Regions from separate parts of the Aestuariimicrobium sp. Y1814 genome, predicted to be linked through region 3. Evidence: predicted binding sites of a transcription regulator. Region 3 holds the regulator's gene; each other region holds the start of a gene.

Region 1 (9,484 bases), on a different contig from region 3:
AGGGTCAAGGACTGATAACGCTGCTATGGGAAATCTCACACCCGGACGACGGTCGCACGTGGTTGACTCGGCCCATGACCCTGCGCGTGGTGGCCGCCCCTGACAGCTTCAAGGAATCGATGAGCGCGGCCGAGGCCGCCGCCGCGATCCGCGCGGGGGTGCTTGAGACCCGACCGGACGCCGAGGTCGTCCTGGCGCCGGTCTCGGACGGCGGCGAAGGACTGCTGGACGTGCTGGCCGACGACCAGGTGGTGCGCCACCGCACCCCGGTGAGCAACGCGCTCGGCGAGGACGTTGAGGCCGAGTGGCTGCAGAGCGGGGCCCGGGCCATCATCGAGGTGGCCAAGGTCGTCGGCCTGGCCGACATCGCCCCCGACGAGCGGCGCATCATGGACAGCGACACTCGCGGGGTGGGCCAGCTGGTGCTGGCGGCGATCGAACAGGGCTGCCTGCAGATCGTGCTGGGGCTGGGCGGCACCGCGACCAATGACGGTGGAGCCGGGATGCTGGCCAGCTTGGGCGCCCGGTTCCTGGATGCGGCCGGGCTGGTGCTGGAACCCACGCCAGCGAAGCTGCGGGGGCTGCACCAGGTCGACCTCGACACCCTGGACGAGCGGCTCGGGCAGGTGCAACTGGTGATGGCTTCAGACGTGACCTCACCGCTGGTGGGGCCTGCGGGGGCCTCGGCCACGTTCGGGCCGCAGAAGGGGGCCACCCCAGAGCAGGTCGAGGAACTGGACCAACTGCTCGCCAACCTGGCCTTCCTCGTCGAGGCCCAGCAGGACCAGTCACTGTCCGCGGTCCCGGGCGCCGGTGCCGCCGGCGGGCTGGGGTGGGCGCTGCTGGTGGTCGGCGCGAACCCGCGCCCGGGTCTCGAGCTGGTCGCCGAACTGCTCGACCTCGAGCAGGCGGTGGCGGTGGCCGACCTCGTGATCACCGGTGAAGGGTCCTTCGACGAACAGTCCCTGCAGGGCAAGGTCGTCCAGGGCATCGCCCGGATGGCCGCCCGGCACCAGACCGCCTGCCACGTGCTGGCCGGGCGGGTGGGGGCGATGGACGAGCAGGTGCTGCGCGAGCACGGCATCGCCGGGGCCAGCGCGATCACCCCGCCCGGCACCCCGCTCCCGGAAGCGCTGGCCGGGGCGGAGCAGAACCTGCGCCGGGCGGCGGCCGCGCTCGTCCGCGACTACTAGGCCGGTGCGCGGGGCGGGGCCGGCAGGGCCAGCTTGCCCTTGGCCGCGACCTTGGCGGCGTGCTTCACGTCAGAGGGTTTGGGGTGGCGCACCTGCACGGTGCCGTTGGTGCGCCCCCGCACGATCACCCGGGGAAAGCCCTTGTCAGGACGGGTGCGCACACCCGCGCTGGTGAAGTTGTTGACGTCGGTCTGGTAGGCGGCGGAGTCGACGCCCCAGCCCTCGGGGACGATGATGGTGGTGCTGCCGTAGGAGGAAGCCATCACCACCAGGTCGATGATCCGACTCGTGGCGCGGGCTTCGCTGAAGTCGATCCGCAGCCCGCCGATGCTGCAGTGCACCTCGAGGAAGGGTGGCACGACCCAAGGGCCGGCGATGGTCATCAGGCTCCACCCCTTGCTCTCGAAGACCAGGGGTTCATCCCAGGTGTAGCCGGGGCCCTCGCCGATCGTGACAGCGGTGCCGAGCACCTCGTCGATCTCGGCCGAGGCCACCAGGTCGTTGAGCACCTCGACCAGGTCGGCGCGGGTGACCGCGCCCAGGGCACGCGGCACCCGCGCTTCGAGTTCGTCGAAGGTGAGTTTGTCCTCGGCGGCGGCGTTGCGCAGGATCTCGAGGGCGAGCTCCCGCTGGGAGGTGCCCACCCGCAGGTGCCGGTCGTGCCCGTCGGTGCTCACGGCTCAGCTGCGGGTGTAGACGAGCACCCCGTAGGGGGCCAGGTCGACCGAGGCGCTGGCCGACAGGCCGTCCTGCGGGTCACCGTCGGAGACCATGTCGAAGGCCGGGGTGTCGTTGAACTTGTCGGAGTAGATCCGCGAGTCGGAGTTGAGCCGCAGCGTCCACTCGTGGCGCCCGGGCATGCCGAACCGGTAGCCGGTCCACAGCTTGTTCTGCAGGTTGACCACCACGACGGTGTCGTCGCCGGGGCCGCCGTCCATCCAGCGGTGGAAGGCGAAGACCTTGTTGTCGGGGTGGGCATGCAGCACCTGGGTGTGCTGGCCCATCAGGCCCTTGCTCACCCCGTCGGTGTTCAGGCGCAGGCGGATGAGGTCGCGGTAGAGGCGGGCGATGCCGTGGTAGTCCTCGAGCAGGTCCCAGTCGAGGGGCACGTCGTCGCGGAACCAGTCACCCTCGAGGAACTCCTGGCCCTGGAAGAGCATTGGCATGCCCGGTGAGGTGAGCACCAGCGCGGCACCGAGGGTGGAGCGCTTCTTGGCGAACCAGTCACCGTTGTCGTCCGGGTTGATCTCTTCGACGACGCGCGCCTTGCCGTTGGCGACCTCGTCGTGGGACTCGGTGTAGACCACGCGCGCGAAGGCGTCGCCGTAGCTGTAGGTGATGGCGTTGCGGACCGACTCGATGTCGCGGTCGTGGTCGTTGATCTGGGTGATCGCGGCGCGGATCGGGTGGACGAAGTGGGTGTCCCACTGCGCGCTGAAGGCGGCGCCGTCCTCGCCGGTGGAGGTCACCGCGGCGACCCCGTGCAGGTCCTCGGCGATCAGGATGGCGTTGGGGTACTCCTTGCGGACCTCGTCGTTGACCCAGCGCGAGAGGGACCAGCCGTCGGGGATCTCCCAGCCGGAACCGTTGACCGAGCGCATGTAGGGCGTCATGTCGTAGCGCAGGCCCTGCACGTGGTACTCGCGCATCCACATCAGCGCGTTGTCGCGGATGAACTGGCGCACCTCACCTCGTCCGTAGTCAGGACGGGTGTCGCCCCACGGGGTCGAGGAGCGCCAGTCGTTGTAGAAGTAGATGCCGCCCTTGTCGTTCTCGGACCAGCCGTCGAACTGCCACAGGTCCAGGTCGCTGGGGCCGAAGTGGTTGTAGACGACGTCGATGATCACCGAGATGCCCCGCTTGTGGGCCTCGCGGACCAGCAGCTTGAGGGCGTCGGGGCCGCCGTAGGCCGACTCGACCGCGAAGATGTGGGCCGGGTTGTAGCCCCAGGAGTAGTCGCCGGCGAACTCCATGACCGGCATCAGTTCGATGCAGTTGATGCCCAGCCGGTCGAGGTGGTCGAGGCCACTGAGGACGTCTTCGAGGGTGCCCACGCCGCCGTCGGGGGAGACGAAGGTGCCGGCGTGCATCTCGTAGATGACCAGGTTGTTGTGGTGGGGGGTCTCGAAGGTGTCACCTTGCCAGTCGAAGGTGGAATGGTCGACGATGATGCCGTTGCCGACCGAGCTGGTCACCTGCTGGGCGTAGGGGTCGATCTTCGACAACTGCTGCTCGCCGTTGGTGAGGTTGAAGCGGTACTCGTGGCCGGCCTCGGCGCCGGCGACGTAGCCGTACCAGTAGCCGTTGTCACCTTCCAGCTCGAGCGGGTTGGCGGTGTCGTCCCAGTTGTTGAAATCGCCGACCACTTGGACGGTGTCGGCGTTGGGGGCCCAGACGCGGAAACCCGCCCCGGACTCGTCGAGGATCGCGCCCATTCCGGCCAGAGTGCCCATGATGCTCCTGTGATTGGTGTGCCTTCGTGGCCCAGTCTGCCCGATCGCTAGGCTCGGCTGCATGAGTGCTGAGTCCAATCCGTTCAATCCGGAACTGTGGGACGTGGTGCCGGGGTTCGAGTTCACCGACATCACCTACCACCGCGCCAAGCAGGTGCCCGCGGTGCGGATTGCCTTCGACCGGCCCGAGGTGCGCAATGCGTTCCGGCCGCACACCGTGGACGAGCTGAGCCAGGCGCTGGAGCATGCGCGGCGGTCGTCCGATGTCGGTTGTGTGCTGCTGACCGGCAATGGGCCCTCGGCCAAGGACGGCGGGTGGGCTTTCTGTTCGGGGGGTGACCAGCGGATTCGTGGTCGCTCGGGCTACCAGTACGCCGATGGTGAGACTGCCGACACCGTGGATGCACGCCGGGCTGCGGCCGAGGGTGGCCGGTTGCACATCCTGGAGGTGCAGCGCCAGATCAGGTTCATGCCCAAGGTGGTGATCGCCCTGGTCAACGGCTGGGCGGCCGGCGGTGGGCACTCGCTGCACGTGGTCAGCGACCTGACCCTGGCCAGCGCGGAGCACGCCCTGTTCAAGCAGACCGACGCCGATGTCGGGTCGTTTGATGCCGGTTACGGTTCGGCGTACCTGGCGCGGCAGGTCGGCCAGAAGTTCGCGCGCGAGATCTTCTTCCTGGGGGATGTGCACACCGCCGAGGACGCCCACCGGATGGGCATGGTCAACCGGGTGGTGCCGCATGCCGAACTGGAAACCGTCGGCCTGGAGTGGGCCTCGAAGATCTGCGGCAAGTCACCCACGGCCCAGCGGATGCTGAAGTTCGCCTTCAACGCCGTGGACGACGGCCTGGTCGGCCAGCAGGTCTTCGCCGGGGAGACGACGCGGCTGGCCTACATGACCGATGAAGCGGTGGAGGGCCGCGACTCCTTCCTGGAGAAGCGCGCCCCCGACTGGTCTGCGTTCCCGTACTACTACTGAGTGGCCGGGCCGCCCTGGGTTGGGCGCTCTGCAAGTTTTGTCGGACCCCCGGGGGAGAATGGATCATCAGTTCGAATCAATGGTGATCGGGGACGATGATGGCGCAGGTTGCGCAGTTTGATGCGGCGAGGGCGCGGGGGAAACTCGCGGAGTTGGCGGTGGCGAATCAGGCGGTGTGGCGGGCTGAGGCGACCCGGTTCCGGGTGTGGGCGGAGTTCGCCGATGAGTACACCACGCCACCCCATGATGGTGGGCCGGTGTTGGCCGGCACGGAACGGATGCTGCAGTGGGGTGGGGACGGAACCCCGTTGGTGGCCGAGTTCTGCGTCCTCGAGGTTGCTGCGGCGTTGAGGTTGGACGAGCACCAGGTCCGTTGCCAGATCGGGGACGCGTTGGCGGTGCGGCACCGGCTGCCCGGTGTGTGGCAGGCGGTGATGGCCGGCCGGTTCCGGGTCTGGGCCGCGGTCGACCTGGCTGACGCCATCCGTTCCCTGCCCTATGGGGAGGCCCTCCAACTGGATGGGGAGATCACCCCGTTGCTCATGGTGTGGTCGCGACGCCGGTTGTTGAAGTACGTGAAGGGCCGGGTCACCGACCTCCACCCCCAGCAGGCGGAAACCCGGCATGAGGAGTTGAAGAAGCAGTGCGGGGTGGTGTTCGAGGAACCCGTGGCCGGGTTCACCCGGGTCTTCGCGACCCTCCCCGCCGGGGAGGCGGTCGCGTTGAAGGCCCGCATCCAGCAGTTGGCGGTGATCCTGGGCAAGTGCCCCCGTGACCCCGACGCACCGTTGGAGTCGCTGGAGTTCCGGCAGGCGCAAGCCCTGGGGTTGTTGGCCAGCCCCGCCTACACCCTGCAACTCCTGCAGGCCGAGGTGGCTGATCGGCTGCCCACCCTGGACCCGTCGTGCCCGATGGCCGGGTGGGCCGGGCATGAGTGCGGCACCATCACCACCGACCCGGCGAAACTGCTGCCCACCGTCGAGGTGGTGGTGCACCTGACCGACCAGGTCCTCCGCGACGGTGCCGGGGTGGCCCGCAGTGAACAGGTCGGCCCCCTGCTCGCCGGCTGGGTGAAGACCCTGGTCGGCCACAGTCGCGTGAAGGTGCGCCCGGTCCTCGACGCGGGCAACCAGGTGCCGGTGGATTCCTACGAATGCCCACCGAACATGCGCCGGGCCGTGGAACTGCGCAACCCCTACGAGGTGTTCCCGTTCTCCAGCCGCCTGTCCCCGGGCCTCGACCTGGACCACACCACCCCCTGGACCCCCACCCGCGGACTCACCAGGGCGGACAACCTCGGGCCGTTGTCCCGGCGGGTCCACCGCGCGAAAACCCACGGTGGCTGGCACCTCGAACAACTCCACCCCGGAGTGTTCATCTGGACCTCACCCCTCGGGTTCAGCTACCTCGTCACCCCCACCGGATCCTGGATGATCAACGACCCCACCACCCACATCACTGCCCTCGCCGGCTGAGGTTGAGGGCGGGGTGCCGCCGGTCATTCGATTGAGCAGTGTTCCACCTGGATGCCGAGCTGCTTCCTGAGTGCCCTGGTCTGCTCGATCGAGCCCCGGGCGGTCCAGTTGTCTGCGCGCACTTCGCAGAGCGGGGGGCCGAATGAGAACGGGGCGCGACGGCTCATCTCGACGCGGATGGCGTCCGAGGCCCAGACGGTCAACCGACCGTCGGTGCCGCAGGTGATGGTGGCGTAGCCCTCGGTGTCAACGCTGGCCTTGGTGGCGGCGTCGTCCGGGGCTGCGTCGACGTCACAGCCCCAGTCGAACTTGTTCGCCTCGACGGCGAGGTCCCGCAGCGACATGAAGTCGTCCTCGGCGGGGGTCGCCGTGCAGCCCAGCAGCACGGCCACCGCGGCGCACACCACCATCAGGTGGCGTCCCATGGTTCGAGCTTCCATGGTCCATTGTGCGCCGCGGCAACGTGCTTTGCCAGACCTTCAGACCCCCAGAGTCAGACCTCCGCGCCCAGGGCCCGGGCGCGAGCCAGCACCGCAGCGGCCTCGTCCTTGCGGGACTGGCGCTGCAGCGCGCGCCCGAGCAGCAGGGCGGCGTAGGCCTCAGTCGGGTGGTCGTCGAGGATCGCGCGGCAGGTCTCCTCGGCCCGGGTCAGGTGTGCGGCGTGGTACTGCGCCCTGGCCAGCAGCAACCGGGCATCGAGCAGGCCATGACGCACCTCGAGGTCGTCGGACACCTCGGCCAGCAGGGCCTGCAACTCCCGAGCCGCCTCGCGGTACTGCTTGCGCTCGAACAGGGTCTCCGCCCAGCGGAAGCGACCGTAGGGGTCGCCACTCCAGTTGGGGGTGAACTCACTGATGACATCTGCGTTGAACATGTGTCCTCCTCGGACGGCTCAACGCGGTACCCCCATGGGGTATTCCCGTCAGGCGACCTCGGCAGTGTTGCCGGTGCTGCCGTCCAGGCCCAGGAAGCGCAGCAGCGGCTCCAGCCCCTCCACCTCCAGCGGGTACGGCGGCCGCACCAGGTCGTCGGGCACCAGCCGGTACATCGCCTCGCCGACCTCCGCACCGGCGCGCTGGGCGGGCCGGGACCCCGTCCGCCGGTAGCCGACCTTCTCGCTCACCCGGGTACTGGCCGGGTTGTCCACGAAAGCCTCCGACAACATCTCCTGCGCACCGAGGTGGTCGATGGCGAAGGTGCAGTACGCCTGCCGCATCAGTGTGCCGATGCCCCGGCCGTGGGCCGCGCGACCCAGCCATGACCCGGTCGAGATCGAGCGGTTGGCGCGGAACTTCTCGCCCTTGCCCTCCTGCACCCCGACCAGTTCCCCGTCGTACTCGACGGCCAGCGCCAGGATCCACGAGTCGGCGCTGAACATCAGCCGGTTGTTCCAGGCCCACTTGGCGTAGTTGATCGCCAGCATTGGCGCCGGCACCGTGGTCCAGTCATTGGCCAGCGGGGTCAGCTCCGGTGGCTGGTTGTGCACCCCGCGCCGGGCCACCTCGACCAGCGGCATGATCAACTCATCGGTGATGCCGCGCAGCACCAGCGGGCCACAGGTGATCCGCAGACCCAGCGGGGGGAAGACCTCGGCCAGCCCCTGGCTCATTCGGCCAGGCCGTAGATCCGGTCGCCCGCGTCGCCCAGGCCGGGGACGATGTAGCCGCGCTCGTCCAGATTGCTGTCGACGGCGGCCACCACCAGCCGGACCGGCACGTTCAGGTCTGCCGCCAGCCGGGTGAAGTTCTCGATGCCCTCGGGGGCGGCGAGCAGGCAGATGCAGGTGATGTCGTCGGCCCCGCGCTCGACCAGGAACTTCACCGTGCCGCCCAGCGAACCACCGGTGGCCAGCATCGGGTCGAGCACGTAGCACTGCCGACCGGACAGGTCCTTGGGCAGCCGCTCGGCATAGGTCACCGGCTGCAGCGTCTCTTCGTTGCGCGCCATGCCCACGAACCCGACCTCGGCGGTCGGCACCAGGCGCATCATGCCCTCGAGCATGCCCAGGCCCGCCCGCAGGATGGGGACCACCAGCGGCGTCGGCTTGGCCAGCCGGGTGCCCACCGTGCTGGTCAGCGGGGTCTCGAGTTCCCACGGCTCGGTGCGCACCTCACGGGTGCCCTCATAGGCGAGCAGGGTCATCAGCTCGTCCACCAACTGCCGAAACGTCGTGCTCGGGGTGTCCTTGCAACGCAGCAGCGACAGCTTGTGGGCGACCAGCGGGTGATCAATGACGTGCAGTTCCACGTGATCACTCTGCCACATGGACCTCACCCCCTGACCCAAACCGCGGATGGCATGGCAAGATGTCCCATGTGGCTGGAGGCCCCCGCCCGTGAAGGAGGACGTGATGGCCGGCGAAGACATCGAGAGCATCGACGCCCGGGACGCGCGGGACAACGACTCCCTGCTGGCTGACGACGACATCATCGGCTTCGACGAGGACGAGGACGATGTCGACGAGGACGACCTCGACGACGATTCCGACGAGGATGACGACGACGAGGACGATGACTTCATCGAGGACGCCTCCGACGAGGACATCGACCTGGTCATGGCCGCCTACCGCGAAGACGGGGAGGCCGTCGTCCAGAGCCTGTCGAACGAGTTGGCCAACGACCTCGACGAACTGATCAACCAGCTGCGCCGCCTGCCCGGCGACAGCGGAGCGATCGGCGCGGTCTCGATCGCGGGTGAGTTCTTCGTCCTCGTGCGGGTGCGCGGGCGCAACGTCGAGGTGCTGCTCAGCGACTCCTTCTCGGCCAACGACTGGCCCATCGCCCGCGACGTGGCCGACTTCCTGGGGGTCGATGCCCCCGAGGACGAGGACGACTCCGAAGCACTGGGTGACCTGGAGATCTTCGCCGACCTCGGCCTGTCGGAGATGGACCTCGAGTCCCTTGCCGACGACACCGACGAGGCCGACGCCGACGAGATCGTCGCCGAGATCTTCGACCGGCTGAAGTTCGGGGCGCAGTTCAAGCGTGCCCTGGCGGGGCGCGACCACTGAGTCGCTGGGACGCGGCCATGCTGGCCGCCGTCGAGGTGGCGCGCTGGGCCCCCGCGCACGGTGACGTCCCGATCGGGGCCGTGGTGCTCGACCCCGAGGGCCAGGTCATCGCCAGCGCCTGCAACGAGCGCGAACTCACCGGTGACCCGACCGCCCACGCCGAAGTGCTGGCGCTGCGTCGTGCCGCCGACGTCCTCGGCACCTGGCGGCTCGAGGGCTGCACCCTGGTCGTCACCCTGGAGCCGTGCACCATGTGCGCCGGTGCGCTGGTGCTCAGCCGCGTCGAACGACTGGTCTTCGCCGCCTTCGACGAGAAGGCCGGGGCGGTGGCCTCGCTGTTCGACGTGGTCCGTGACCCACGGCTGAACCATCGT
Region 2 (9,484 bases), on a different contig from region 3:
CTCGCCTTGTTGGTCGGACGAATGTCCTCGCCGGTCAGCAGCTCATGCACCTGGTAGCTGACCAGCGCGCCGGTCAGCACCTCGGCCCACGGTTCGTTGCCGGCATGCGAGGCGGCCGAGGCCCGCCACGGGCCGGCCTCGGCGGCCGGGGTGATCGCCGGGCGGGCCACCCACTGCCGCCAGCCCGACAGGTCCCAGCCGTGGCTCGGGTCGGGCTCGGCCGGGTGGGTGTGGTCGTGGCTGGTGACCAGCACCCCCGCCGGGGTGCTGCGCTGCCAGGCGATCACCACCCCGTCGTCGGTGTGGAAGACCGTCTCGGCCAGCCCCGTGACCGGGGCCAGGTCGGGGTGCAGGTCGTGGGTGACGGTCGCAGGGCGCACCGCGGTCAGTTCGGCCGGGCGGTGCAGCAGCCGCTGCCACCACGAGGTCTCCTCGGCCGGTGGGCTGGGCGCCAGCGCCTCGATGACCACCCGCGCGTCACCGGGCTCGGCCTCGAGTTCGACCTGCCGGTCGACCAGCCGGTCGGTGAGCACGCCCACCATGGCGCCCATCAGCAGCGCACTGGCCGGTTCGTCCTCGTCCAGTGGGGCGGTGGACAGGTGCCAGCGCCCGAAGGTGCGCGGCAGGGTCCACCGGGTGGCCAGCCAGGCGGGTGCCCGTTCTGGGTCGGCGGCCCCGGCCCGGACCCCGGCGCTGAGCAGCAGCTGCGCCAGGTGCGGTTCGTCGAGTTCCTGGGCCAGCTGCCCCAGGGAGCGGTGCTGCCACAGTGCCCGCCCATCGGGGTCGGCGGGGAAGGGTCGCTCGACCCCGGCCATCCGCAGCGCCTGCCACAGTTCGTCGACCTGGTCGAGCAGGTCGGTCCAGCGGGTGGCGGCCCCCTCACCCAGCACTTCGCGGATGCCGCGCAGGTGCCCGGCCCGGTCATCGCCCAGCACCAGCTCGGTGCCGTCAGCGAAGCGGTGCACGGCCGGTGGGGCCTGTACCAGTTCGAGGTGGTGGGCATTCAGCTCGGTGACCAGCGGGCGCCCGGACTTCTTCAGCAGGTCACGCCAGGCCGCGGGCAGGGTGAAGACCGGCTCCAGGTCGTCGACGAGCAGGCCGGGGTGTTCGTCCAGCGGGTGGGGGTGGGCCCGGCCACCCAGCGGGCCGGCGGGGTCGAGGCTGACGCGGTGACCGACCCTGGCCAGGCGGATGGCCGCCGCCAACCCCGCCAGGGATGCACCGTGGACGTGGACGTGGTCGGTGCCCACGCTCAGCCCACCTCCGGCGACGCGGCGGGCTGCAGGCGCTTGCGCAGGGCGCGGTAGCCCTGCCGGACCTTGGCGAACAACCAGAAGAACACGATGCCGGTAGCCAGCAGCAGGATGCCGGCGACGACCGCGGCGGCGACCGGGTTCAGCGCGGCGATGCCGAGCACGGTGAGCAGGCTGATGTCACCGCCGAGGGAGTGGCCGACATTGCTGACCGGTTCGGGTGAGGTGTTGATCGCCAGCCGGGTGCCCGCCTTGGTGATGTGGCTCAGCAGCGCGGTCACGCCACCGACACTGGCCAGGGTGATGGTGGCCAGGTCGCCCGACTGCCCGGCGATCAGGCCGCCGATCAAGGCGCCGGCGATCGGGCGGATGATGGTCGAGATCGTGTCCCAGACCGAGTCGAGGTAGGGGATCTTGTCGGCCACCAGCTCCAGCAACCCCAGCACGCCCATCACCACCAGCACGTCGACGCGCTGGAACCCGTCGGGCACGTCGGCCAGACCGGCGAAGCGACCCAGCAGGCCGAGCAGGAAGACCGTGGCGTAGGCGTTGATCCCACTGGCCCAGCCCGCGGCAAAGGTGAGCCCGAACAGTTCCATGCCCTCAGGGTAGTTGAATGGACTGACAACTCCGCCCAGCCCCGAGCGGGTACCCTCGGCAGGCATGGAGGAGTCCCTGAAGGTCGGTCGGCCACAGCAGTCCGCAGCCGGCATCCCGGGAGTGGTGCATGCCCTCGGGTTCGCGGTGCGCGAGCGGGCGCTGCTGCCCCTGTTGAAGGTCAACCAGACCGACGGTTTCGACTGCCCGGGGTGTGCCTGGCCCGACCCTGACCACCGCCACGTCGCCGAGTTCTGCGAGAACGGCGCCAAGGCCGTCGCCGAGGAGACCACCGCCCGGCGCTGCGGCCCGGAGTTCTTCGCCGAGCACGACCTGGCTGACCTGCGTGGCCGCAGCGACCACTGGCTCGGTCGACAGGGTCGGCTGACCACGCCGATGTACCGGCGTCGTGGGGCGAGCCACTACGAACCGGTGAGCTGGGAGTTCGCGCTCGACCTGATCGCGGCGAAACTGTCGTCCATCGAGGCGGACGAGGCCGTCTTCTACACCTCGGGCCGCACCTCGAACGAGGCCGCGTTCCTCTACCAGTTGCTGGTGCGCCGGCTCGGCACCAACAACCTGCCCGACTGTTCCAACATGTGCCACGAGTCCTCGGGCAGTGCGCTGACCGAGACCATCGGCATCGGCAAGGGCACCGTGACGCTGACCGATGTCGAGACCACCGACCTCATCCTGATCAACGGGCAGAACCCCGGCACCAACCACCCCCGCATGCTCAGCGCCCTCGAGAAGGTGAAGGCCCGCGGCGGCCGGATCATCGCCATCAACCCACTGCCAGAGGCCGGGCTGATCAACTTCAAGAACCCCCAGACGATCAAGTCCGTCACCGGCGGGGTGCCGCTGGCCGACGAGTTCTGCCAGATCCGGGTCAACGGTGACCTGGCGCTGTTCCGGGCCCTCAACCGGATCCTGCTCGACCGTGATGCTGTCGACCACGAGTTCATCGAGACCTACTGCACCGGCTTCGAGGAATACGTCGCCGCCCTCGAGGTCGACCGCGCCGAGACCGAGTTCGCCACCGGGCTGGAATGGTCGCAGATCGAGCGGGTCGCCGACCTGGTCTGCGCCGCCGACACCGCCGTGGTCTGCTGGGCGATGGGGCTGACCCAGCACAAGAACTCGGTGCCCACCATCAAAGAGATCGTCAACTTCCTGCTGCTGCGCGGCAACATGGGCAAGCCCGGGGCCGGGGCCTGCCCGGTGCGCGGCCATTCCAACGTGCAGGGTGACCGCACTGTCGGCATCAACGAGAAGCCACCCCGGGCCTTCATCGAGTCGCTGTCAAAGGCCTTCGACTTCGAGGCGCCCACCGAACACGGCTATGACGTGGTCGATGCCATCCGTGCCATGCGTGAGGGCAGGGTGAAGTTCTTCATGGGCATGGGCGGCAACTTCGTCCGCGCCACCCCTGACACGGAGGTCACCGAGCAGGCGCTGGGCAACCTCGAGTTGACCGTGCAGGTCTCGACCAAGCTGAATGGGTCCCATGCGGTCACCGGCGCCGAGGCGCTGATCCTGCCGACCCTGGGGCGCACCGACGCCGACCCGCAGGCCACCGGCCCCCAGGACGTCACCGTCGAGGACTCGATGGGCATGGTGCACGCCTCCCGCGGACGACGTGAGTTCGGCGGGGTGCTCTCGGAGGTCGCCATCGTCACCGAACTGGGTCGGCGCCTGTTCGCCGATGCCTACTGGGACCGGTTCCGCGGCGACTACAGCCTGATCCGCGACAAGATCGAAGAGGTCATCCCCGGCTTCGAGGACTACAACGAACGCATCCGCCACCCCGGGGGCTTCGCGCTGCCCAACGGGCCGCGGGAGCGGCGTTTCACCACCGCCTCGGGGCGGGCCCACTTCACGGTCAACCCGCTGACCGTGGTGCGCACCCCACTCGGCCACCTGATCCTGCAGACTGTGCGCAGCCACGACCAGTACAACACCACCGTCTACGGCCTCGACGACCGTTACCGCGGCATCAAGGGTGGGCGCAGGGTCGTGTTCGTCCACCCGGACGACCTGGCCGAGCTGGGCATCGCCGACGGCAGCCACGTCACTTTGGTCTCAATGCACGAGTCGGGTGAGCGGCGCGCCGCCGGGTTCCGGGTGGTGGCCTACGACACCGCGCGCGGGTGCGCGGCCGCCTACTTCCCCGAGACGAATGTGCTGGTGCCGCTCGACTCGGTGGCCGACACCTCGCAAACACCGACGTCGAAGTCGATCATCGTGCGCCTCGAACCCGAGGCCGGCTGAGTGGGGCGCGTCACGGTCCGACGACCGGTGACCCGGGTCACGCTCGACGACGGCGTCCGGGTGACGCGGCGACCGGATGCCCTGATCGCCGAGGAGCCGCTGGAACTGCGGTTGGCGGGGGAGGCATTGACGGTCACCATGCGCACCCCGGGTGAGGACGTGCACCTGGCCCACGGCTTCCTGCTCAGCGAGGGCATCATCGGGGCCGCCGACCAGGTCAGCACCGCCCGCTACTGTGCCGGGGCGGTGGTCGACGACGAGTTCGGGGTGCCCCGCAACACCTACAACGTGCTCGACCTGCAACTGGCGCCCGGGGTGCCGCTGCCGGGAACCGGGGTGGTGCGCAACTTCACCACCACCGCGGCCTGCGGGGTGTGCGGCAAGACGAGCATCGACTCGATCGAGCAGCAGACCCGCTGGCCGGTCGACGACGACCCGGTACGGTTCGACCCGCAGGTGCTGGTGGGCCTGCCCGAGGTGCTGCGGGAGCACCAGCAGGCCTTCGACCGCACCGGTGCGCTGCATGCCGCGGGACTGTTCAGCGCCGACGGCCAGCTGGTGCGCGCCGCCGAGGACGTGGGCCGCCACAATGCCGTTGACAAGGTGCTCGGCTGGGCGCTGCTGCAGGGGCTGCTGCCCGCGCGGGGGCACGTGCTGGTGCTGTCGGGACGAGTGGGTTTCGAGCTGGTGCAGAAGGCGTTGATGGCCGGGGTGCCCGCGGTGGTGGCGGTCTCGGCGCCCTCATCGCTGGCGGTGGAGATGGCCGACCGGGCCGGGATGACCCTGCTCGGGTTCACCCGGGCACCGTCGTTCAACGTCTACACGGGGGCCGAACGACTCGGGTTGTGACCGGCTCCGGGGCGCTACAGCAGCGCGAAGGTCACCAGCCAGTGGGTGCTCATGAAGTCGCCCTCGGTGATGGCATGGCCGGCCCAGCCGTACTGTTCGGCCGAGGACTCCAGCACCGCGCTGCGAGCCGGGTCGTCCACCCACGGTGCCAGCCGGCGCAGCATCGCCGACCGTGACAGCGCCAGGCCGTAGAGGTGGACGGCGTGGCCGTCGGTCGGGTCGAGCACCTCGGGCAGCCGCAGCAGGGCATCGCCCGGCTCGCCGAGCACCGGCAGGAAGGTCCGCAGCCAGGCGCCGAACTCGACCGGTTCGAGCACCCTGCGCATCAGGTCGGCCTCGGCCAGGGCGGGGGACAGGAAGTCCGCGCCGGAGGGTTCCCACTGGCTGGGGTAGTCGACGTCACCACCGAACCACCCGAGCGCGGCGGAGTCGATGGCCTCGACGACCTCGGCTCGTCCGAGGTGTGCCTGGGCGTCGCGCAGCAGGCCCAGCGCGAAGGCGGTGTTGGAGTGCACGCCGTGGCGCACTGGGGCGGCCAGGGTCGGCAACCAGGCCACCAGCAGGTCACCGACGAGGTCGGCCAGCGGACGAACTGCACCCGCCCACCCGGCGGCCCGTTCGGCCAGCGGTCCGCTGCCCTCGGCCAGGCGCTGGGCGGTGGCGGCCAGTTGGCAGGCCCAGGCCCAGCCGTAGGGACGCTCAAAGCTGCGGTGGGCCGCCAGGTGCTCGACCTCGACGGCGATGTTCTGGCCGGTCAGCCGGGTGTCGAGCTCGTCGAGCAGGTCACGGTGGGGGGCGGTGGTGAGGTCCTCGGCAGCCTCCAGCAGCAGCATCGCCGAGTGCTGCATGTGCACCGAGGAATGCCAGTCCAGGCTGGCGTGGAACGCGGGGTGCACCTGCTGCGGGCTGCGGCCCCAGTCGTCGGCCGACAACGCCAGGTATGACCAGGCCCACGGCCAGTCGGTGCGCAGGGCCTGCAGCACGGTGGTGGCCCAGTCGGTGCCGTGACGCCCGATGCGGGCAGCGGTGGTCTCGTCCATCACCGCAGCCTATGGCCCGGGGCCCACGAAGTGGTGCGCAGGGCCCGCCAACCGGGGCTTGACGGGAATGTCGGGGGTGGGGTTATAGTGGAGATGTTCGAACGGGTGTTCGATTGACGGGTCAGGGGAAGGCTCGTGGTGTTCCTGGCCAAGGGGAACACAGCGCACACCTGTTGGAGCACCGGGACTGCCCCGGTGTGGATGGCTTCGACCCCCGTCCGCACCGGGGCTCCCGACACCCCGGGTCGAATCGGCGGTGGACGCACTCCCGGCGCCCGCAGGACTGTCGATGGGTTGCGGCCCGGCCACCTGGTCGGGCGCCGGCAAGCCCGTGGTGCACCAGCTCCGGGCGTGTGAGCAGGGGAAGACTCCACATGCGCAGACATGATGACCCGATCGAGGTCACCTGTGATCGTCACAACGCTCCCAGTCGCTTCTTCTGGCGGGGGGCCCTGTGGCGGGTGTTGACGGTCGAGAACCGCTGGGTCGAGACCGGGCCCTGGTGGACCGGTGCCCAGGCCCGCGCCGCCCGCGGCGAGAACGTCGACCTCGACCTGGGCCAGGACCCTGGCCAGGGTGCCGACCTGCTCGACGAGGTGTCGGTGTGGCGCGTGGAGGCCGCCAATGGCCTGCCCGGCAGCCGCGGCGTCTACGAACTGGCCCATTCGCCCACCCGGGGACGATGGCTCCTGCGCGGGGTGGTCGACTGATGAACAGTCGTGAGCAGGTCACCGAACCCGGCTGGGTGCCCGACATCCGCCGTGCCCGTACCCAGGTCATCGAGGCGCTCCTGTCTGACGCGCCGGCCGAGCGCTACCTGCAGGCCCAGCAGGCGGTGGCGCTGGCCGCCGATGCCGCCGTGCTGGCCCGCACCGGGCGCCGCATCCCCACCGACCTGGGTGACCCCTGGCCGCTGGTGGCGCGGGCCGTGCCCGCCCTGGCGGAATGGGCCGCCTACTTCGCCGCGACCCAGCCCCGCCGCCGGGCTGTTGCCGCCGGCCGGTTGGCCATCAGCAGTCGCGAGGCCGACGACCTCGTCCGCGATGCCGACAGTTTCTGCGAGGCGGTGGTCACCTGGGCCGACCAGCGCCCGGTCATCGTCGTGCGCCCCATCCAGGAGCAGCGCCGGGACAGGAGCGCGGGATGAGCGACCCCTTCGTGCACCTGCGGGTGGCGTCGGGCTACTCGCTGCAGCATGGTGCCTCCCACCCCGGCGACCTGGTCGCCGCCGCCGCCGACCACGGCATGGACACCCTGGCGCTGACCGACCGGGACGGGCTCTACGGCATCATCCGGTTCGCCAAGTCCTGCCTCAAGCACGGTGTCGCGCCGGTGGCCGGGGCCGACCTGGCCGTGCCCGACCCCTGGCGCCGGGTGCCGCAACGCCGCAGCACTGCCGTGCGCGGTGGTGAGATCCGTGACCACCGGCTGCCGCGGGTGGTCGTGCTGGCCACCTCCCGCCGGGGCTGGGCCGGCCTGTGCCGGCTGACCACCGCCACCCACCTGGCCGGTCACCGCGGTGAACCGGTCAGCAGCATGGAACTGATCGCCGAACACGCCGGCGACGGCGACCTGGTGGTGCTGCTGGGCTCCGACTCGCCGGTCGGAGCGGCGTTGGCCGACGGTGACCGGCTGCGCGCCGACGCCGAACTGCGTCGCTGGGTCGAGGGGCTCGGCCCCGACCAGGTGGTGCTGGCCGCCACCAACCACCAGGTCAGGGGGACCGGGGTGAACTCCGCGGCCCAGGCCGGGGCGCTGGTGGAACTGGCCGACCGGCACCACCTGGCCGCAGTGCTGGCCAACCAGGTGCGGATGGCACACCGCCACCAGGCACCCACCCTGGACGTGCTCGACGCCGCCCGCCGGCTGGTGCCGCTCGACCTGCGCAATGTCGACCGCCGCAATGCCGAGGGCTGGCTCAAACCCGGCAAGGAGATGATCGAGGTCGCCGAACAGGTCGCCGACCGTTCCGGCCGGCGTGGCGGGGCCCATGGTGCCGAGCGGCTGCTGGGCGAGACCCGGCTGCTGGCCCAGCGGTGCCGGCTCGACCCCCGGGCCGACCTCGGGCTGGGCGAGATCCACCTGCCCGAGTTCGACGTGCTCGGCACCACCGCCGAGCAGGCCATGACCGTGCTGCTGGAACGCTGCCGCGCCGGCATCGCCGCCCGCTACGACCACGACCAGCACCCCCGGGTCCTCCAGCGGCTCGAGGAGGAACTCGCGGTGGTCGACCACCTGGGTTTCGCCTCCTACTTCCTCACCGTCGCCGACGTGGTCGACCTGGTGCGTGACATGGGGGTGCGCTGCGCTGCCCGCGGGTCGGGGGCCGGCAGCCTGGTCAACCACCTGCTCGGGATTTCGGGGGTCGACCCGCTGGCCCACGGGCTGGTGATGGAACGCTTCCTGTCCCCGCTGCGCCGGGCGCTGCCCGACATCGACCTGGACGTGGAGTCCGCCCGCCGCACCGAGGTCTACGAGAAGGTGCTCGACGTCTTCGGTGGTGAACGGGTGGCCTGCGTGGCGATGCTCGAGACCTACCGCGTCCGCCATGCGGTGCGTGACGTCGGCACCGCGTTGAGCATGCCGCCCGGTGAGGTCGACACGATCGCCAAAGCCTTCCCGCACATCCGCGCCCGGGATGCCCGCCAGGCCATGCGCGACCTGCCCGAACTGCGGGCCGCCGGGCTGGCCGAGCGCCGCCTGGACGTCTTCTTCGAACTGGTCGAATCACTGGACGGGTTGCCCCGGCACGTGGCGCTGCACCCCTGCGGGATCCTGCTCAGTGACGCCACGCTGGGCGACCGCACCCCGATCGAGGCCAGCCACGGTGGGTTCCCGATGAGCCAGTTCGACAAGGACGACGTGGAGGACATCGGCCTGCTGAAGCTCGACGTGCTCGGCATCCGGATGCAGTCCTCGATCGCCCACTGCCTGGCCGAGGTGGGGCGCACCGGCCACCCGGTGCCCCCGGTCGACGACCTCGGCCCCTTCGACGACGTCGACACCTACGACATGATCGGGCACGCCGCCACCCTGGGGTGCTTCCAGATCGAGTCGCCGGGGCAGCGTGAGCTGGTCGGCAAGTTCGGGCCGTCCACCTTCACCGACATCATCATCGACATCTCGCTGTTCCGGCCCGGGCCGGTGAAGTCGGACATGGTGGTCCCCTTCCTGAATGCCCGGCAGGGCTGGAACCAGCCGAAGTACCTGCACCCCGACCTGGAACCGGTGCTCGCCGAAACCGGTGGGGTGGTGGTCTTCCACGAGCAGATCATCAAGATGGTGGCGGTGATGACCGGCTGCAGCCTGGCCCAGGCCGACGAGGTGCGCCGGGCCCTGGGGGATGTCGCCGGGCAGCGTGACGTGCAGGACTGGTTCATCCCGATCGCCCGGGAACGGGGCTACCCGCCTGCGGTGGTCGACCAGGTCTGGCACGTGCTGGCCTCGTTCGCATCTTTCGGGTTCTGCAAGGCC
Region 3 (9,484 bases):
CATGTAGACATCGGCGATGTCCTCCACCGTGGCCGACTCGGGCAGGTTCACAGTCTTGGAGATCGCGCCCGACAGGAACGGCTGAACTGCGGCCATCATGCGCACGTGACCCATCGGGGCGATGAAGCGCACACCCATGGCGGTGTCGAAGACCTCGTAGTGCTCGGGCTTCAGGCCGGGGGCATCAATCACGTTGCCGTGCTCGGCGATGTGGCTGACGATGGCCTCAGCGGTCTCGGAGGCGTAGCCCAGGTTCTTCAGGGCGCGCGGGACGGTCTGGTTGACGATCTGCATCGACCCACCGCCGACGAGCTTCTTGAACTTGACCAGCGAGAAGTCGGGCTCGATGCCGGTGGTGTCGCAGTCCATCATGAAGCCGATGGTGCCGGTGGGGGCCAACAGCGACGCCTGAGCGTTGCGGAACCCGTGCTCCGCGCCCAGCTCGACGACCTGGTCCCACTGCTGCTTGGCGGCGCCCAGCACGGCACCGTCGACGGCGTTCAGGGTGATGACGTCGTGGTTGGCGTCACGGTGCTTGCGCATGACGCGCTGGTGGGCCTCGGCGTTGCGGGCGTACCCGGCGTAGGTGCCGACCACCCCGGCCAGTTCGGCCGAGCGGCGGTAGGCCGCACCGGTCATCAGCGAGGTGATCGCTGCGGCGAGCGAGCGGCCGCCCTCGGAGTCGTAGCCCTTGCCGAGCGCCATCAGCAGGGCGCCCAGGTTGGCGTAGCCGATGCCGAGCTGGCGGTAGTCGCGGGTGGTCTGGGTGATCGCCTCGGTCGGGAAGTCGGCGAAGCAGATCGAGATGTCCATCGCGGTGATGATCAGCTCGGTGGCCTTGACGAAGTTGTCGATGTCGAAGGTGTCGTCGTCCTTGAGGAACTTGAGCAGGTTGAGGCTGGCCAGGTTGCAGGAGGAGTTGTCGAGGCTCATGTACTCCGAGCACGGGTTGGATGCGGTGATCCGGCCGGTCTCGGGGTTGGTGTGCCAGTCGTTGATCACACCGTCGTACTGGATGCCGGGGTCGGCGCACTCCCAGGCGGCGGTGGCGATCTTGGTGAACAGTTCCTTGGCCTGGACCTCTTCGATGACCGAACCGTCAGCGCGCGAGGTCAGGCCGAAGGTGGTGTCGGCCTCGACGGCGCGCATGAACTCGTCGTTGACGCGCACCGAGTTGTTGGCGTTCTGGTACTGCACCGAGGTGATGTCCTTGCCACCCAGGTCCATGTCGAAACCGGCGTCGCGCAGGGCGCGGATCTTGTCCTCCTCGCGGGCCTTGGTCTCGACGAACTCGACGATGTCGGGGTGGTCGACGTCGAGCACGACCATCTTGGCCGCGCGACGGGTGGCGCCACCGGACTTGATGGTGCCGGCCGAGGCATCGGCGCCGCGCATGAACGAGACCGGGCCCGAGGCGGTGCCACCGGAGCTCAGCAGTTCCTTGGAGGAACGGATCCGCGACAGGTTCAGGCCGGCGCCCGAACCGCCCTTGAAGATGAAGCCCTCCTCCTTGTACCAGTTCAGGATGGAGTCCATGGAGTCGTCGACCGACAGGATGAAGCAGGCGCTGACCTGCTGCGGCGACTGGGTGCCCACGTTGAACCAGACCGGGGAGTTGAAGCTGAAGTACTGGCGGGCCAGCATCCAGGTCAGCTCGTGCTCGAAGATCTCGGCGTCCTCGTCGGTGGCGAAGTAGCCGTTGTCCACCCCGGCGCGAGTGTAGGTCTTCACGACACGGTCGATGAGGTCCTTGAGGCTGGTCTCGCGAGCCTCGGTGCCCAGCGCCCCACGGAAGTACTTGGTGGTGACGATGGTCGAGGCGTTGATGCTCCAGAAGTCAGGGAACTCGACCCCACGCTGCTCGAAGACGGTCTCGCCCGTCTTCCAGTTGGTCTGGACGATGTCGCGCTTCTCCCAGGTGATCTCGTCGTAGGGGTGCACACCCTCAGTGGTGAACACCCGCTCGATGGTCAGTCCGGCCCGCTTGCGGGTTGAGGTGCGGCGCGCCGTCCGCGTGGTCTCGGTCATGGGGGGGTCTCCTGTGTATCGGTGGGGGCAGTAACGATGGTGCAGGCAGGCACTGACAAAAGTGGGGCCGGCTGCGCGGTGTCTGGTCAGGTGGTGGCGGGTTCCTGCATGCGCGCGATCTCCTCCAGGAAGTCGTCGACGCACTGGTAGTGCTTGTACACCGAGGCGAAGCGCAGGTAGGCCACCGGGTCGAGCTCGCTCAGCGGGCCGAGGATGGCCACGCCGACCTCGTCGGTGGGCACCTCGGCCTGTCCGCTGGCCCGCAGCGCCTCTTCGACGCGCTGGCCGAGCTTGGCCAGGTCGGCCTCGGTGACCGGGCGGCCCTTGCAGGCCTTGCGGACACCGGAGATGACCTTGTCGCGGCTGAAGGGCTCAACGACGCCGCTCTTCTTGACGACCACCAGTTGCATTTGCTCGATGGTCGTGAAGCGGCGCTCGCACGCGGGGCACTGGCGGCGACGGCGAATGCTGGCGCCCTCGTCGGCCGAGCGTGAGTCCAGCACCCGGGAGTCGGTGTGACGGCAGTAGGGGCAGTGCACGGCGATCTCCCTTCCCTGTGGTGCAGGTGCTGGCTGTGGGCAACTTGTGGACGGCGTGTGTACGAACAACCACAAGCTGTGGATGAACCACATCGGTGTAACTACTAGATGTAGAGACTATAGACATGAGCGACCACCACATCAAGGGCGCGACACGCACACCTTCAGCAAACTCGTGGAGCCAGACCGGGCCAGGGTTCAGGGCAGGCCGATGGTCAGCGAACCGAACACGTTCCTGACCAGCATGAACACCGCCGCGGTCACACCGACGACCCAGTAGAGCCGCTTCTCGGTGATCCGGCCCCAACGGCGGGGCCACCTCAGTTTCGGCCCGCCGAACAGCTCGACCACCCAGGCCAGGCTGAGCAGGGCCAGCAGGATGCCGCCGACGAACAGCAGTGGGTTCCACGCGAAGGCGGCGCCCAGATCACCCCCGAGGGCGCTGGCGACCATCCGGCTGCCGCCGCACAGTGGGCAGTAGATGCCGAGCTTGACCAGGCCGCACTCGAACCCGACGCCGGTGACGGCGTACAGGCCACCGATGCCCAAGCCGACCGCGCCGAGCATGCCCACCCGGCGCAGGGCATGCGCCGGCGAGAAGGGGTGCGAGGGGTTCTCGAGCACCGGAAACACGGGAGTGGTTGCCACCCAGCCATCCTCCCACAGCACCTTTCACCTCACCGGGGGTTCTCAGGAAGACAGACTCGTTGAAGCCGCGACATTGAGACCCTCCCCCGCTAGATTTGGTCTCGTTCGCACGCACCACCTGGTCGAGCACTGCGAAAACACCGAACTTGGAGAACCCTCATGAGCAACAACTGGAACGAGCCGAATGCACCGCAGGGCGGTGACGGCGGGGCAGACCAGAACTGGAACCAGGCCGGCAGCGCCGACCAGCCCTGGACTGATCCCACCCAGGGCAGCCAGCCCAGCGCCGACCAGCCTTGGACTGATCCCACCCAGGGCAGCCAGCCCAGCGCCAACTCGTCGTGGGACCAGAGCCAGGCCTCGGCAAACCAGGGTTGGGATGCCAACGCTGGCCAGCAGGCCGGTGGCTGGGACCAGAGCCAGGCCTCGGCGAACCAGGGTTGGGACCAGAGCCAGCAGGCAGGCGGCTGGGACCCCAACGCGGGCCAGCAGGGCTACAACCCCGGCCCGGCCGGCGGTGCCGCCTACGGCGCCCCGGGCTACGGCGCCCCGCCCGCGGCCCCCGGTGCCAACATCGGCCCGCTCGGCATGCCGCTGGCCAGCTTCGGCAAGCGCGCCTACGGTTGGCTGTTCGACTTCCTGCTGCCCGGCTTCGTGATCAGCTTCATCGTAAGCCTGATCTTCCGCCCCGAGGTCACCTCGACCAGCGGTGGCGTCACCGTCACCCAGACCAACAACATCCCCAGCATCATCGGCAGCCTGCTGCTGTACCTCGCGCTGTCCTACGTCAGCGCCAAGACCGGTCAGACCTGGGGCCGCAAGATCGCCAAGACCCAGCTGGTCGGTGAGGACGGCCAGCCCATCGGTCTGGGCAAGAGCTTCATCCGCTACATCGCCCACTACGTCGACTCGATCATCTGCATGATCGGTTGGCTCTTCCCGATCTGGGACAGCAAGCGCCAGACGCTCGCCGACAAGATCATGAAGACCTACGTCCTCGACGTGTCGCAGTCCGGGCCGATCAACGTCCAGCAGTGAACTGATCCGACTGCGGAACACTCCGCGAACACCAGCGGCGGCCCCGCCCTTGAGGCTGGGGCGCCGCTGTTGTTGTTCGCCCCTTGTTGTGCGTCGGGTACTCAGCGGTGGCCGCTCAGGGCTGGCCCACCACCACGGGCTGTGCTGCCGGCGCCTCGGTCGGCTGGCTGACCGCCCAGAGGCCCTGCACGAGCACGACCAGGCCGAACAGGAAGACCAGCGCCACGGCCACCATGATCGCCAGCAGACTGGCATCGCTGGGGCCGCTCGCGGCGCGGGGCACAGAGCACGCCCGCACCGACGATGCGGTGGCCAGGCGGGCCGGACGCCGACGGGGTGACGCCTGGGTCGACGGCTGAGCCATGGGCTGGGTGAGTCGGACCCGGGCCGGGCGGACTGCGGCACCGGTCTCGCGGGTGAGGGTTGCTGCGCTCATGTGATCCTCCTGGGAAGGCCGCCCTGCACATCCTGCAACGCGGTTCGAACACCTGTTCGATCAGGACTCTACTGGCAACCAGCCCAGCAATCAAACATTTGTTCGACATCGGGTCGCTCGACCAGCAGCTGACCCCAGTCGACCAGGCCCCACTGACAAAACTTGCGACACACTCGATTGTGTCGAACAGGTGTTTGAATTGTGGGGCCGGGCAGGCTAGCGTAGGAGCATGGCTGATGATTCGACCCGCGACACCCCCCGACGTGCTGCGACTCCCCGTCGCGCCCAGAAGTCGACCCGGGGGCCGGGTCGTCCCAGCAACGCCGCCGTCGCCGCCGAACTCGGCACCGTGCACGCCCTGCCCGACGGCCCCGCCGACCAGGAGGGCCTGACTGCCCGCCAGCGGGTGATCCTCGAGGTCATCCGCGATGCCGTCGCCGCCCAGGGCTACCCGCCGAGCATCCGCGAGATGGGTGAGGCGGTCGGCCTGGCCAGCCCGAGCAGCGTCTCCCACCAGCTGAAGGCGTTGGAGGCCAAGGGCTTCCTGCGTCGGGACCCTCATCGTCCGCGCGCCCTCGAGGTGCACCTGCCGCCCTCGATGGCGACCCCGTCAGCGGCCCCCGAGCGCCTGCACCAGGTCACCGAGGACGAGGTCGACGACCCGACCGGGATCAACGATGCCCAGCCCACCGGGGTGGCGGTGCCGGTGGTCGGCCGTATCGCCGCCGGTGGTCCGATCCTGGCCGAGGAGCATGTCGAGGACGTGTTCGCCATGCCGCGCCAGCTCGTCGGCGAGGGAGTGCACTTCATGCTCGAGGTGAAGGGTGACTCGATGGTCGATGCGGCCATCTGTGACGGGGACTGGGTTGTGGTGCGCAAGCAGGACACCGCGGTCAACGGCGACATCGTGGCTGCGTTGCTCGACGACGAAGCCACCGTCAAGACTTTCAAGCGCAAGGACGGCAAGGTGTGGCTGATGCCGCACAACCCGGACTACAGCCCGATCGACGGCACCTACGCCTCCGTGATGGGCAAGGTGGTGGCGGTCATCCGCAAGGTGGGCTGAGCCCCACCCCTCAGCCGCGCGACTCCCGTCAGTCGCGTGCTTCCTGCAACCTGCGCAGCGCCTGGACCGCGACCTCACGGTCGGTGGTCATCCAGTAGTTGGGCATGGACGAGCGCAGGTAGGACCCGTAGCGGGCGGTGACCAGCCGCGGGTCCAGCACCGCGATCACACCCCGGTCGGTGGCCCGCCGGATCAGCCGCCCACTCCCCTGCGCCAGCAACAGGCCGGCGTGGGCTGCGGCCACCGACATGAACCCGTTCCCACCGGCCTGCGCCACCGCCTGCTGCCGGGCCTGCATCAGCGGGTCATCCGGGCGTGGGAAGGGGATCTTGTCCATGATCACCAGCTCGCAGGTGTCACCGGGCACATCGATGCCCTGCCACAAAGAAAGAGTCCCGAACAGGCTGGTCTGCGGGTCGGCCACGAACTGGCTGGTCAACTCCGACAACTGGGCATCGCCCTGGCACAGGATCTTCAACTGCGGCAGCTGCTCGCGCACGTGGTTGGCGGCCTCGACCGCATTGCGCTGGGAGGCGAACAGCCCCAGGGTACGCCCGCCCGCGGCCCACACGAGTTCGGCGATCTCGGCCAGTAGTTCGGCGGCCATGCCGTCGCGTTGCGGCTTGGGCAGGTCTGCCCCGACATAGAGGATGCCCTGCTTGGGGTAGTCGAACGGCGAGCCGACATCAAGCCCGGCCCATGCCCAGCGGCCCTCGTCCCCGTCGACGACCTGGGTGGCATCAGCCACCTGTTCCTTGCGGCTGAGCCCGACGCTGGCGGCGATGTTCTCGAAGTTCCCGCCGACGGTCATGGTGGCCGAGGTGAGTACGGTCGGACGTTCCCCGAAGACCTTCTCCCGCATGAGGCCGGCCACCGACAGCGGCGCGACATGTGCCCAGCGGCCGAACCGTTCCCGTTCGGAGACCCAGATGACGTCCTGGGTGTTCAGGGCGGCCATCCGCTCGGCGATGTCGAAGACCTCCTTGACTGCGGCCGCGGACTGCGACTTCTCGGCGTCGTCACCGCGCACCGTGGCCCCGTCGGCGGCTCCCTTGCCGGTCAGCTCGCTGACAGCCTTGCGGGCGGCGTCGCGGACGCTGCGGAAGGCGTCGACCACCGGGCCGTCCTCGGTGATGCGGGCCAGTTCTGACTCCTCGAGGCCCCGGGCCAGGATGTCACCCGCCTCGAGCAGGTCGACCCCGGTGTCATCGGTGAGCCACGGCAGGGCGCGTCGACCCACCCGCTCGACCACCTGGGGGCTGAGTTCGGCGCTGGCGGCGCCGGTCACCCGGGAGACCAGGTCGTGGGCCTCGTCGACGATGATGGCGTCATGTTCGGGCAGGACGGTGCCGCCGTGCATCGCGTTGATCGCCAGCAGAGCGTGGTTCGTGACGAGCAGGTCGGCGGCCCGGGCCCGTTCCCGTGAGGCCTCGACCAGGCATTCGGTGCCGTAGGGGCAGCGCTGGGTCCCCAGGCATTCCCGCACGGGGATGGAGACCTGCTGCCAGGCCGCGGGCGTGTGGGCGGGGGCGTCGTCCCGGTCGCCCAGTTGCTTGTCGGCGACCTGTTCCTCGACCCATTCGCGCAGCATGACGACCTCGGCGCCCAGCGCTGAGGTGGGGTCGGCGCGGCGGGTGGCCGCAGCCAGATCAGCCCCGGCGAGCAGCGCCTGCTGGTCGTCGGTTGACCCGTCGCGCACCTTGTGCAGGCAGGCGTAATTGGTGCGTCCCTTGAGGATGGCTGCCACCGGGCGGGTGCCGGTGACCGCCTCGACGGCGTCCAGTGCCGCGGGGATGTCCTTGGTGGCGAGCTGTGCCTGCAACGCCAGGGTCGCCGTGGCGACCACGATCCGATCACCGCCGTTGGCCAGGTGGGCCAGGGCCGGGGTCAGGTAGCCCAGCGACTTGCCGGTACCGGTGCCGGCCTGGATGAGACTGTGGGTACCCGACTCGATGGTGGCCGCCACGGCATCGGCCATCTGCTGCTGGCCGGCGCGCGGCTGGCCGTGCAGTTTCTCGACGGCAGCCGCGAGGACGGACTGGTGGGGTGTGGGCACCCAGCCACTGTAGTCGGGCCGCCGCGACGGGGCCGCCCGACTCCCGGCGGACAAGCAGATGATTGCCAGGCCCGCCACACGTGATGGTTCACCCCGAGGTACTAGATGACGTAGTCGGCGAACTCACTGGCGAGCTCGGGGTGGACATGGGCCACCACCACCGTGCCCTCCCCGGTGTGTTCGCTCGACTGCAGGGTGCCCAGCCGGTGCACCTTGTCGATGAGGTCGCCGCGGCTGTAGGGCACCAGCGCCCGCACCTCGACCTCGGGTCGGGGCAGTCGCTGCTCGGTGACCTCCCGCAGTTCCTTGATCCCTGCGCCGGTCCGGGCCGACACGAAGATCGCCTCGGGGTAGAGCGAGCGCAGCACGGTCAGCTGATCGGCATCGGCGGCGTCGATCTTGTTGATCACCAGCTGTTCGGGCCGGTCTGCAGCCCCGATGTCGCTGAGCACGGTGCGCACGGCGGCGATCTGGCCCACGGGGTCGGGGTCGGAGCCGTCGACCACGTGCAGCAGCAGGTCGGCCTCGGCCGATTCCTCCAGGGTCGAGGCGAAGGCTTCGACCAGGTCATGGGGCAGGTGCCGGATGAACCCGACGGTGTCGGTGAGGGTGAAGACCCGTCCGTCGCCGGTCTCGGTGCGCCGGGTGGTCGGGTCGAGGGTGGCGAACAGGGCGTCCTCGACCAGGACCCCGGCCCTGGTCAGGCGGTTGAGCAGGCTTGACTTGCCGGCATTGGTGTAGCCGACGATCGCCACCGACGGCACCCGGTTGCGGACCCGGTCGGCCCGCTTGGTGGCCCGGGTGGACTCCATCTCCTTGAGCCGGTTGCGCAGGATCGAGATGCGGCGCGAAATGCGGCGTCGGTCGGTTTCGATGCGGGTCTCACCGGGGCCGCGGCCACCGATGCCCACACCACCGCCGGCCTGGCCGCCGGCCTGGCGGCTCAGGTTGCCACCCCAGCCACGCAGTCGCTGCTTGAGGTAGTTCAGCTGGGCCAGTTCCACCTGGGTCTTGCCCTCGACGCTCTTGGCGTGCTGGGCGAAGATGTCGAGGATCAGCGCGGTGCGGTCGACAACCTTGACCTTGACCCGGTCCTCCAGGTTGCGCAGCTGGGCGGCCTCGAGTTCACCGTCACAGATCACGGTGTCGGCGCCGGTGGCCTGGACGACTTCGCGCAGTTCATCGACCTTGCCTCGGCCGATGAAGGTCGCCGGGTCGGGCTTCTGGCGGCGCTGGACGAGGCCGTCGAGCACCTGTGAGCCGGCGGTCTCGGCCAACAGTTTCAGTTCGGTCATGGCGTTGTCGACGTCGGCCTGGGTGCCGGAGGTCCACACGCTGACCAGCACGACCCGTTCCAGCTTGAGGTCGCGGTACTCGACCTCGGAGATGTCGTCGAGCTGGGTCGACATGCCGGCCACGCGCCGCAGCGAACGGCGGTCGGCCAGGTCGAGCTGCTCACCGTCCACGCTCTCCGGGTCGGGTTCCGCCCACGGGTCGGCGAAGTCGTCGTGGCCCTCGAAGTCGTCGGACTCGAACGCGTCGTCGTCCTCGAGCAGGTCGTCGGTCTCGAGTAGGGAGCGGTCGTGGGAGTGTGCAGCAGTCATCGTCTTCCACTGTGCCACCACGGCCGGGGTGACGGCCAGTGATTATCCCCTCGGCGTGACCCGGGTTCA

The links. The regulator LexA, encoded in region 3, represses DNA repair genes until DNA is damaged. The targets are predictions, from matches to a motif close to TCGAACANNTGTTCGA.
Region 1: a site for LexA is predicted at 4,685-4,700, ahead of ACQE3C_RS09435 (DUF222 domain-containing protein). Genes of this name have one in related genera too.
Region 2: a site for LexA is predicted at 6,108-6,123, ahead of ACQE3C_RS08190 (DUF6504 family protein). Genes of this name have one in related genera too.

Annotation. Positions count from the first base shown of each region.
Region 1 covers NZ_JBNJRW010000007.1:19,240-28,723, reverse strand. The annotation lists gene ACQE3C_RS09455 (glycerate kinase) at 75-1,193, shown strand; gene ACQE3C_RS09450 (DUF1707 SHOCT-like domain-containing protein) at 1,190-1,870, opposite strand; gene ACQE3C_RS09445 (alpha-amylase family glycosyl hydrolase) at 1,874-3,646, opposite strand; gene ACQE3C_RS09440 (1,4-dihydroxy-2-naphthoyl-CoA synthase) at 3,708-4,625, shown strand; gene ACQE3C_RS09435 (DUF222 domain-containing protein) at 4,784-6,100, shown strand; gene ACQE3C_RS09430 (hypothetical protein) at 6,124-6,540, opposite strand; gene ACQE3C_RS09425 (tetratricopeptide repeat protein) at 6,594-6,974, opposite strand; gene ACQE3C_RS09420 (GNAT family N-acetyltransferase) at 7,023-7,709, opposite strand; gene upp (uracil phosphoribosyltransferase) at 7,706-8,332, opposite strand; gene ACQE3C_RS09410 (tRNA adenosine deaminase-associated protein) at 8,451-9,110, shown strand; gene ACQE3C_RS09405 (nucleoside deaminase) at 9,128-9,484, shown strand, end outside.
Region 2 covers NZ_JBNJRW010000005.1:231,176-240,659, reverse strand. The annotation lists gene ACQE3C_RS08215 (hypothetical protein) at 1-1,250, opposite strand, end outside; gene ACQE3C_RS08210 (DUF4126 domain-containing protein) at 1,253-1,852, opposite strand; gene ACQE3C_RS08205 (FdhF/YdeP family oxidoreductase) at 1,917-4,121, shown strand; gene fdhD (formate dehydrogenase accessory sulfurtransferase FdhD) at 4,122-4,970, shown strand; gene ACQE3C_RS08195 (DUF2891 family protein) at 4,985-6,010, opposite strand; gene ACQE3C_RS08190 (DUF6504 family protein) at 6,385-6,720, shown strand; gene ACQE3C_RS08185 (SAV_6107 family HEPN domain-containing protein) at 6,720-7,157, shown strand; gene ACQE3C_RS08180 (DNA polymerase III subunit alpha) at 7,154-9,484, shown strand, end outside.
Region 3 covers NZ_JBNJRW010000001.1:358,361-367,844, forward strand. The annotation lists gene ACQE3C_RS01770 (vitamin B12-dependent ribonucleotide reductase) at 1-2,028, opposite strand, end outside; gene nrdR (transcriptional regulator NrdR) at 2,115-2,567, opposite strand; gene ACQE3C_RS01780 (DUF2752 domain-containing protein) at 2,766-3,215, opposite strand; gene ACQE3C_RS01785 (RDD family protein) at 3,375-4,253, shown strand; gene ACQE3C_RS01790 (hypothetical protein) at 4,369-4,689, opposite strand; gene lexA (transcriptional repressor LexA) at 4,919-5,755, shown strand; gene ACQE3C_RS01800 (ATP-dependent DNA helicase) at 5,784-7,733, opposite strand; gene hflX (GTPase HflX) at 7,913-9,415, opposite strand; gene dapF (diaminopimelate epimerase) at 9,482-9,484, opposite strand, start outside.